DNA from 3 places in the Tumebacillus algifaecis genome. Region 3 is predicted to be linked to each of the others. Evidence: riboswitches for the same ligand, from Rfam matches in the RefSeq annotation. Region 3 holds a riboswitch; each other region holds the start of a gene.
The links. A riboswitch is a leader RNA that binds a small molecule or an ion and turns the genes downstream of it on or off. The one in region 3 is predicted to bind cyclic di-AMP.
Positions count from the first base shown of each region.

Region 1: another riboswitch for cyclic di-AMP. It lies ahead of CIG75_RS03015 (Na-translocating system protein MpsC family protein); the one in region 3 lies ahead of CIG75_RS21195 (C40 family peptidase).
Region 2: another riboswitch for cyclic di-AMP. It lies ahead of CIG75_RS01835 (NAD-binding protein); the one in region 3 lies ahead of CIG75_RS21195 (C40 family peptidase).

Region 1 covers NZ_CP022657.1:678,341-681,613, forward strand. The annotation lists gene CIG75_RS03005 (class I SAM-dependent methyltransferase) at 1-271, shown strand, start outside; gene CIG75_RS03010 (dTMP kinase) at 714-1,358, shown strand; cyclic di-AMP (ydaO/yuaA leader) riboswitch at 1,455-1,613, shown strand; gene CIG75_RS03015 (Na-translocating system protein MpsC family protein) at 1,825-2,208, shown strand; gene CIG75_RS03020 (APC family permease) at 2,332-3,273, shown strand, end outside.
Region 2 covers NZ_CP022657.1:362,301-365,573, forward strand. The annotation lists gene CIG75_RS01825 (GNAT family N-acetyltransferase) at 1-274, shown strand, start outside; gene CIG75_RS01830 (L-threonylcarbamoyladenylate synthase) at 373-1,395, shown strand; cyclic di-AMP (ydaO/yuaA leader) riboswitch at 1,490-1,638, shown strand; gene CIG75_RS01835 (NAD-binding protein) at 1,647-2,069, shown strand; gene CIG75_RS20975 (hypothetical protein) at 2,239-2,649, shown strand; gene CIG75_RS01845 (manganese efflux pump MntP) at 2,786-3,273, shown strand, end outside.
Region 3 covers NZ_CP022657.1:1,808,372-1,811,644, reverse strand. The annotation lists gene CIG75_RS08000 (phosphohexomutase domain-containing protein) at 1-1,248, opposite strand, end outside; gene CIG75_RS20935 (hypothetical protein) at 1,387-1,539, shown strand; cyclic di-AMP (ydaO/yuaA leader) riboswitch at 1,698-1,849, shown strand; gene CIG75_RS21195 (C40 family peptidase) at 1,857-2,717, shown strand.

The sequences.
Region 1 (3,273 bases), 1.1 Mb from region 3:
CGAACATATTGCGGACGATGAGCGTTTTATGCAAAATTGCTATGATCTGCTCAAACCAGGGGGCACGCTGGTCCTCTCTTCTCCGTTTGGTGCGGGTCGAGGCAAGCCGTGTCTGAGTCCGTGGCATGTCCACCAGTATACGGAAGATGAATTTCGCCAGTTGTTCCGGCAGTTTGACTCCGTCGAGTATTACTACCAACACGGTGTGCTGTTCGAACCGAAGCGGGAAGGCGTTCGCTATCCGTTTGGCATCGCAGTTTGTAAAAAATAAGGGCTGTTTGAAGCGACCTCCGCTTCGACAGCCCTTTTTTGACGGCCAATCGCCTGTGTGACAAAGCGCTGTGACCGCTTTGGGTCATAAGCGCAGTGAGAACTTGCAGCATGCGTTGGGATGAATTTTGACGTCGTCTTGGTGGTCGTGCTGTGGAACATCGTGCGCACCGAGCGAAAAAACAAGCGTAAAAATGCATAACCATGTGAAACTACAGAACAAGAAGAGTGCAGGTCATCATCGACCCTGCGCTCTTTTTTTGTGCAAACGACGTGACAACTTGTCCAAACAATGACGTTACAATTTGTCCAAACAATGTGGGTCCCGAAATAAGTTAAGTGTAGAGTTGTTTGTTTATTAGTCGGATTAGTGAGATAATAATTTAATAACTCATGGAACGCTTCAGATGTTTTTTCATCTGTAGCAAAGAGAGGAGAAGGACATGTCGCAAGAAAAGGGATTGTTGATCGCATTTGAAGGAGCAGGGAGAAGTGGGAAGAGCAGCTTAATTCGTCTGTTACGGGAAAAGCTTGAACAGTCAGGAAGGGATACGGCCTTTACCGAATGGAACTCCTACCCTGGGACGCAGGAGTTGATCGATGATAAAAAGTTGCATTTTACTTTCAATCCGCTGACCTACTCGGTGCTTCATCTTGCCGATTTTGCGCTCCGTCATGAGGAAATCGTGCGGCCGGCACTTGAGCAGGGTCAGGTGGTGCTCGCAGACCGTTGGATCTATACACCGTTGACTCGGGACGTCGCTCGCGGTATCTCCAGTGAGTATATCAGGCAGTGCTATTCCTTTGCCAGCTCAGCCGATCTGGTGTTTTATGTGGAGGTGCCCGTCGAGGTGGCATTGGAACGACATCGGACCACCAAAGGATATTACAATCACAATGCAGGCACAGACATTTGGCCGGATGTGTCGCACGAAGACGCATTTCGCCTGTATCATCGTCGCTTGACCGATTTGTACGGTGAACTGCTAGTGACGGAAGGATTTGTGAAGTTGGACGGGTTGAAAACGCCGGAGGAACTGCTCGTCGACATGTGGACGCATGTTGAGCGCCTGCTCGGTGAGCGATGAGCGGTGAGCAACCACGCGCTGCCGGAAAATGCACGATGGGTAGGTGCGCATTTTTGTTGCCAAACTGCCAGTCATGGGAGTATGATGATGTCAACAACTTACACACGGCCTAATCTCGGTCCCTGCGCGGGACCGAGAACGGAGGAACCAATCAATTGGGGTTAATCTTGCGCTTTGGCGCGAGAGGGATGAGGAACTGACTTCTCTGCCATCCTACCCGTCAGCTAACTTCGTCGGCTTATGCAGGGAAGGTCAGAAGACCTTCGATGATTGATGGTCTTTTTGTGTTGCCAACACACGGAAGACCGTTCTTCGCGAGTCTTCAACCTCTGACTAGGATGATAGTCGGCAGGGCGGTGCCATCATGGCCGCCGGGCAGACCGTGACCGATGCAGATCTGACCTCCAATCATGCACCGCGTGCATAGTGTGGTTCGAGTTGCATCTTTTTTATTGGGGGAATGAAGATGAGCCAACCGATCAAAACCAAGATGGAAGCTGACATCTCAGACGCGTACATCAAATTTCAGCGCGAAGTGTTAGGCCGAGGCCCGCAAGAGACGAAGACCTACATCATGAAAGACATGGTGATCGTCCGGCTGAAAGGCGTGCTCACACATGAAGAAAAGACGCTGGTCAAAAGCGAAAAAGGCAAGCGGCTGGTCAAAGAGATGCGGCTGACGATTCGGGAATCGCACAGCGCGGAAACGGAAGCGCTGATCTCGCAGATCACAGGATGCAAAGTGATCGCCAGCCATTGTGATATTTCGACCAACATCGGCGAGTCTGTGGAAATGTTTATCTTGGATGGCGATCTGGAAAAGAAGATTCGGGAAAAAGAAACGCTTTAGCGGAGGATCAATCACAGGGCAGCCCTGAAAAGGGCGGTCGGGTGTTCGGTAGGCCGGGAACGACTTCAACAAACAGTTGAAGTGCGTCCCGGCCTTTTCTTATGAAAAAGGGAGGGTTCTCACATGCTTGTCAAATTCAAACGATTCCTGATTGGCCGTCCGATGAAATCAACAGAACTGGCCGCCGAAAAATTGACGAAACGAAAAGCGCTGGCCGTGCTTTCCTCCGATGCGCTGTCCTCGGTGGCGTATGGCACCGAGCAGATTTTGATGGTGCTGATGGCGGTGGGGGTGGCTGCGCTGTGGTATTCGATTCCAATCTCGTTTGCCGTCTTGCTGTTGCTCGCCATCCTGATTTTGTCCTACCGCCAGATCATCTATCGCTACCCGTCGGGTGGAGGGGCGTATCTGGTGTCCAAAGAGAATCTGGGCGTGCCGTTTGGCTTGTTGGCTGGCGGGTCGCTCTTGGTCGATTACATCCTGACGGTGGCGGTCAGCGCCTCGGCCGGAACGGATGCGATCACGTCCGCCTTTCCCGCTTTGCACGATGATCGGGTGCTGATCGCAGTCGTGATGATCGGGGCCCTGACCTTGTTAAACTTGCGCGGGGTCACCGAGTCGGCCTCGATCCTCGCCTATCCGGTCTACCTGTTTGTCGGGGCGATTGGGCTTTTGATCGTCTGCGGTCTCTTTCAGATCGTGACCGGGCAGGCGCAGGCGACAACGCCCGAGTATGGGACGTCCGTTCCAGGGTTGACCTTATTTTTGCTCTTAAAAGCGTTCAGTTCCGGCTGTTCGGCGCTGACCGGAGTGGAGGCCGTATCGAACGCGATCCCGAGCTTCAAACGTCCGGCAGAAAAAAACGCCGCCACGACGCTTTTGATGATGGGGCTGATCCTCGGTAGCATGTTTCTCGGTATCAGTGTGCTCGCCTATTGTTTTGGCATCGTGCCAAATGGCCGAGAGACGGTCGTCTCACAGCTCGCGTCGAGCGTCTTTGGGCGCGGAACTGTCTACTACGCGGTGCAGTCGGTGACGGCGCTGATTCTGTTTTTGGCGGCGAAT
Region 2 (3,273 bases), 1.4 Mb from region 3:
GGGCACGGCGCAGCTCGGTGCGGAGCTGTTGCGGCTGTTTGTGGCCTATGTGGAGACGATGGAGATCGAACAGCTCTACTTACTCACACAATCCACAACTGTCCCCCTGTTTATCCACATCGGGTTTTCCACAATCGAGAGAGAACGGGTGCCACATGCTGTAGCCCAGAGCCCACACTTCCTGGCGTACAGTCAGCAGGACGTCGTCTGTTTGGTAAAAAACTATACATCCACAAGTTATCCACAACACCATGTGGATAGTGTGAATAAATAGGAATATACGTTCCTATTTTTTTCGACAAAATGATTCATGTTTTTTCCTGTTCTTTTGCTATACTAAGGACACACGAAAACGAACAGGGACGGGTGCAGATGGAGACGAAACGCTTAGGTACAACCGAACAGGACATCGCGGTGGCAGCAGAGCTATTGCGGCAGGGAGAGGTGGTCGGTTTTCCGACGGAGACCGTGTATGGGCTAGGTGCGAATGCATGGGACGCTGCTGCTGTGGATAAAATTTTTGCGGCGAAAGGCAGACCGGCCGACAATCCACTGATTGTCCACATTGCACACAAGAGCGATGTGGAGAAGTTGGCCCGAACTGTGCCGCTCGGAGCGAAGTTGTGCATGGATCGGTTTTGGCCAGGGCCGCTCACGTTGGTGCTGCCTTGTGTGGACAGCGTGCCGCGCAATGTGACGGCTGGGCTTGATACGGTGGGCATTCGCATGCCCGACCATGTGACGGCGCTGCAGTTGATCGATGCGGCAGGTGCGCCCTTAGCGGCGCCGAGCGCGAACCGCTCGGGCCGTCCAAGCCCGACGCTGGCCGATCATGTGCTCGAAGATTTGAACGGACGCATCGCAGGCATCGTGGATGGCGGTGCGGCAGGCGTTGGCGTCGAATCGACCGTGCTCGATTTTTCCGGAGAGGTGCCGATGATCTTGCGCCCCGGCGGTGTGACGCGCGAGATGCTGGTCGAGTTGCTCGGGGAAGTGTTGGTCGATCCTGTGCTGCAAAGTGGGGTCGGCACGCCGAAGTCGCCAGGCGTGAAGTACACGCACTATGCGCCCAAAGGCGAGATGTGGCTGGTCGAAGGGCCGCGAGATCAAGCGGAGATCGCAGAGCGGGTGGCCAAGGCGAGACAGGCGGGGTACCGCGTAGGGGTACTGACCACGGCGGAGCGGGCCGAGTTATTCACAGCCGATGTGGTGATCGCTTGTGGACGGCGCGACGATCTATCCACAGTGGCGTCCGGCCTCTATGATGCGATTCGGCAGTTCGATCACGCAGGTGCCGATCTGATCTATTCGGAAGTATTTCCGGAGACTGGGGTGGGGCTTGCTGTGATGAATCGATTGCGTAAAGCGGCGAGCCATCGAGTTATTTACGCATAAGAACGCAATACGGCGGAGAGGGACCTGAAAAAAGGGCTCCTCTCCGTTTCATCTTTCTCCAGTGGATCGTGTATAATAGGAAGAGACAACTGAAATAGATCTAAGGCTGAATTCCGGCTCGATCCGGAAGCGGAGGACCCAATCAATACGGGGTGAAATCTGCTTAATGCAGAAAGGGTGAACATGATCTCTCTTGCCACCCGAACCCGACAGCTAACTTCGTAAGCCGATGCGAGAAGAGGGTGAGAAGTGTGAACCGTTGTCTGATCGTCACTATGGATGAATCGGCCGTTCCGTTCATTCAATCGTTACACAGCATGGGACTGGATTGCGCGTTTTTGGATTTTTGTGCGCAAACGGCCCACTTTCTGCGCGTTCAGAAGATTGATGCGCCTGTGATCAAAGTCGGTCCGCATAAGCAGGATGTGGTCAGCGATGCGCGGATTCGCGAGTTTGATACGGCGGTCGTTTTCGAAGGCGCGTGGCTGGAAAGCGCGTTGATCGTGCAAGCGCTGAAAAAGGCTGGCGTTGGCAAAGTTGTTGTCGTCGCGCAAAATCTCAGTTTTATGCGCGCCTACCGAGCATTGGGGGCCGACCGTGTGGTCGGTGTTCGCCGCTGGAACCGCGATTCGTTTCGCGTGTTGAACGGTGAGGCCAAGGTACGTGGGGCGTAGTGGTTGGGATACGAGCACTATCTTCAAAAGACCGGAGCTTGTCGATAAAGCTCGGGTCTTTTTTTATTTTGGGGTATTAGACGAGGGGATTTGTCCACACGGGAACTGCCTGTAGGGCATAGGATATGGCATCGGTAGAGGTTCACTCAACAGAGTCGGAGGTGAAAGTATGCAGCGACAGTTTGAAAAGTTGATCGGTAAAACGGTAACTCTTTATACGGAAAAAGGTGCACATGTCGGCATCGTCGAGAAAGCGGACGCGAAAGGTGTGACGTTGCGGGCGCTTCCCAAAAAGAACAGCAAGGGCTTGGATGTGGAGCATGTGTTCTTTGGCGGCGGGTTCTATCCGTACGGCGGGCTAGGTGGTGTCGGTGTCGGTGCTGGTGTCGGAGTGGGTGTTGGAGTTGGGGTTGGAGTCGGCGCAGGTTTTGGCGGTGGATTTGGACCGGGGATTGGATTTGGGCCAGGGATCGGATTTGGACCGAGGGTCGGGTTCGGTGCAGGTCTCGGAGGCGGTTTTGGCGCCGGCATCGCGCGTCCATTCGGAGTTCGACCGTTTGGCGGCGGGCTGTTCTGGTAGTTCGTTTCAAGTGTTAATAGCCCTGGCTTGGGTTGCTGAGCCAGGGCTTTGCCATGTCCACAAGCGGTTCAGTTCGTAGGACAAGGCGCATACACATGAACGGAAGGGACAACCGGGGGGAGGAACTGTCGTTTTGATGACCAGTTTTCAGTGGGGTGAGGTGGCGACCCTTTTGATCATGGCGCTTGCGCTTGGCATGGATGCATTCTCGCTCGGGCTTGGGATGGGCATGTTGCGGTTGACTCGACGGGAGATCGCACGGATTTCGCTTGTGATCGGCCTCTTCCATGTCTTGATGCCGCTGCTCGGCATGGTGGCAGGCTTGTATCTGGCCAAAGCGGTCGGTGAGGTGACCCAATGGATCGGCGCACTGCTTCTGATCGGACTTGGCGTACATATGGTGTGGAATTCGATGAAAGGACAGGAAGAGAGCGGCGCGATGCGTGGTGATTCGCGGACGACAGGACTTGGTCTGGTGTTGTTTGCGCTGTCGGTGAGCATCGATTCGCTGTCGGTCGGCTTCTCGCTTGGAACGCTCGGGGCAAACGTATTGATCGCCGTGCTGTTGTTTGGCATCTGTGGCGCGCTGATGGCGGCGACGGGGCTGTCGCTAGGCAGTAAAGC
Region 3 (3,273 bases):
CTGCACCTCTTTTACCGCGAAGCCTGCAAACGTGCGCGGCTTCGTCCGCAGCGATTTGAGCAGTTGCTCCTTTTTCTTCGCGGCCACTGGAAGATCGACCCGCTCGTAGGCATGAGGACCGATCAGAACCATCAGGCTCTCCACCGCTTCGCTCAACTTTTGATCGGACGTGAGCAGATGTTCGAGCAGAAGCATTCCCGAGAAGATGCCGTCCCGCTCAGGCATGTGGCGCACAATCCCGATTCCACCGCTCTCCTCGCCGCCAAGCAGCACATCCTCCGTCTGCATCAGATCGCAGATATACTTAAAGCCGATCGGCACTTCGCGCAGTGCGACACCATGCAGTCGAGCCACCTTGTCGATCATCTGGGTGGTAGAAAACGTTCGCACCACCGCCCCTGACCATTGGCGTTCACGCAACAGATGCAAGGTGAGCAAGGTGAACAATATCTGCGGTGACACAAACGTCCCGCGGGCATCGACCGCCCCTAGTCGATCTCCGTCACCATCTGTGGCCAGACCGAGATCGGCGTGGACTTCCAGAACTTTCTCCTTCAGCAAAACGAGGTTCTGTTTGATCGGTTCCGGGTTGACACCGCCAAACGTCGGATCAGGTTTGGTGCGCAAAGGCGTGACCTGACAGCCCAGTTCCTCGAGTGCTCTGGCAAAATAGTTTCCCGCCGCACCATGCATCGCATCGACGACGACGTGAATTTTGCGCTTTTTGCTATTGAACGGGGCCAAGAAGCGAAACAATTGAGAAAAATAGGGCTCATCCAGATTGGTCAAGCGGATCAACCTGGCACGTCTAGCCGAGTCAAAAGACATGCTTTGCACCGCTGACTTTCCGACCCGCGCCGCCATCTGAACGATGTCGCTCTCCTTGACAGGTCCGGCGTGTGGACCCTTCCATTTCAGCCCGTTCCACTCGGCCGGATTGTGGCTCGCCGTGACCATCAGCCCGCCTGCTGCGCCGAGGTAGCGCACAGCGAAGGAAAGCAGTGGTGTCGGTGTGACCGTATCGAGCAAATAGACAGCAATGCCGTTGGCGGCGAGCACTTGCGCACATTCCCGCGCAAATTTATCAGAGAGAAACCTCGTGTCATAACCGATGACCATCCCCAGTTCGGCAGTTTGCCTGGCGTGCAGTTCGTCAGCGATGGCCTGACAAACCAATCGAGCATTGCTGATTGTAAAAGTGTCGGCGATCTGACCGCGCCAACCTTCCGTTCCAAAACGGATTTCCATAATGACCGTCCCTCCTGCCAGCTTTACATGTCTTGTAGACTATGCAGGGCCTTGGGCTTTTGTCACGAACTGCGCACGAATGGCAGGCGGAAGCACATACACTGTCAAGGAAAGGATTTGGAAACGGAGGTTTGTCAGATGTTCTACTACCTGCTGCGCACCGTCAAGTTCCTGCTAGGTGGTGCCATCGCGCTCGTCTTCCTCCGAGCACTTTTTTTCCCAAATGTGCTCGATGTCTTTTTACTCTTGCTGCTGTTCTTGATCATGGTCGCGATGTTTATTGGGACGTAAGGAACAACGCCACCCTTGCTGCTGAGGGTGGCGTTCTGTTGCTCATGCAGGGTCAAGCGATCGTGTCACCAGCCTGCACCCGCATTGCTGCGCAGGGGTCTCCGCATCATTACCAGTGATTCCCGCCTTGTTCCTCGCAAAGTCGCATGATAGCATGAATGCATACTATGCCGAATCTTGTCGATATAACTGATGCGATGAGTACGGGGGACGCATTACTTTGGGGTGAATGTTCTACCGATTTTTAGAGCAAGGGAAATCCTCTTCCCGAACCCGTCAACTAACCTCGGAGGCGCAGGAGGAGGGTATTTGCAACGATGAAATCGTGGCGTGCGAAGCTGGCCATCAGTGTTTTTGCTTTTGTTGGAATATTGTGTCAAGTTAATGGTGAAGCGGAGGCTTCCAGTGCTCCCAATTACAACGTGCAGCTCAATGACAAGTTGGTCACCTTTCCAGATGTAAAACCGTATCTGGATGGAGCAGATCGGGTGCAAGTACCGATTCGCTTTTTGACCGAATCGATGGGCTATCAGGTTGATTGGAAGTCAGATGGACAACAGGTGACAGTGACGATGACCAATGGTGCTACGACTGTCAAATTGAAGACGGGAGACCGCCATATCGTCATCAACGGGAAAACAGAACTGATGGATACAGTTCCGGTCCTGAAGCAAGAGCGGACATTTGTGCCGATCCGCTTCGCCACCGAAGCGCTGAACGCGAAAGTGACTTGGCATCAACCGACACTGTCGGCGATCGTCGCAACCGATGGAAGAACTCATCAGGCGCTGGCTCCGGTCTATGTGCCGATGAGCGAAAAGATCATCAAAACGGCTAAATCCTATATGGGCACCCCCTATGTTTGGGGTGGGATGACACCAAAAGGGTTTGACTGCTCGGGGTTGACGCAGTATGTGTTCGCCAAGAACGGCATGTCTTTGCCGCGTGTTTCGGGTGAACAGTACAACACCGGACAACCGATCGCCAAGAGCAGTTTGAAACCGGGTGATCTCGTCTTCTTCTCGCTGAATAAAAAAGGCGTTGTCGGACATGTTGGGATCTACACCGGGAACGGAGAGTTCATTTCTGCTACTTCGTCCAAAGGTGTAAGCATCGCCAAAGTTAACGACCCGTCCTATTGGGGCGCCAAGTACATTGGTGCGAAGCGAGTGATCTAAGTCAAGTACCCTGTTTGTAAAAAACATGACTGGGCTGTAGTCAAAGCTCCGTCGAACTGTCAACAAAATGGAGCCGAATGATGCAAAGAGCGCTTCCCGTATCGTAATCGGGAAGCGCTCTTTGCGTGATCTATGGAGACTAATACTCTTCATCAGGTGTGCTTTGTGGCGTTTTCCTTCACGGCCTCCTGCCTTGCCTTGTAAGAAAAAGAAACGCCCTTTCTACATAAGGCATGAGGATGTGAATGGCTTATGGTTTCTTCAGACATCATAAGTCAGCATATCCAGCCACCACGCCTCAAGTCCATCATTCATTTTGATGTACTTTTACTAAAATCTGATCTGCGAAACGTGCAATATGCGGAACGGTGGTCAGTGGGTGTGTTTTTGACTCGTTCGTTTTACATAGTTCATATGACCTATTTCCCGGGAAATGAGTAGCAAATCACCGTTACTTTGGTCACTGTGCGCATTCACCTTCCACCATTTCGTAACACGTCGTCACCACAGGACATCGCACCTGCTACACGTTGCTTGCTCGATCCAACTCTGCATA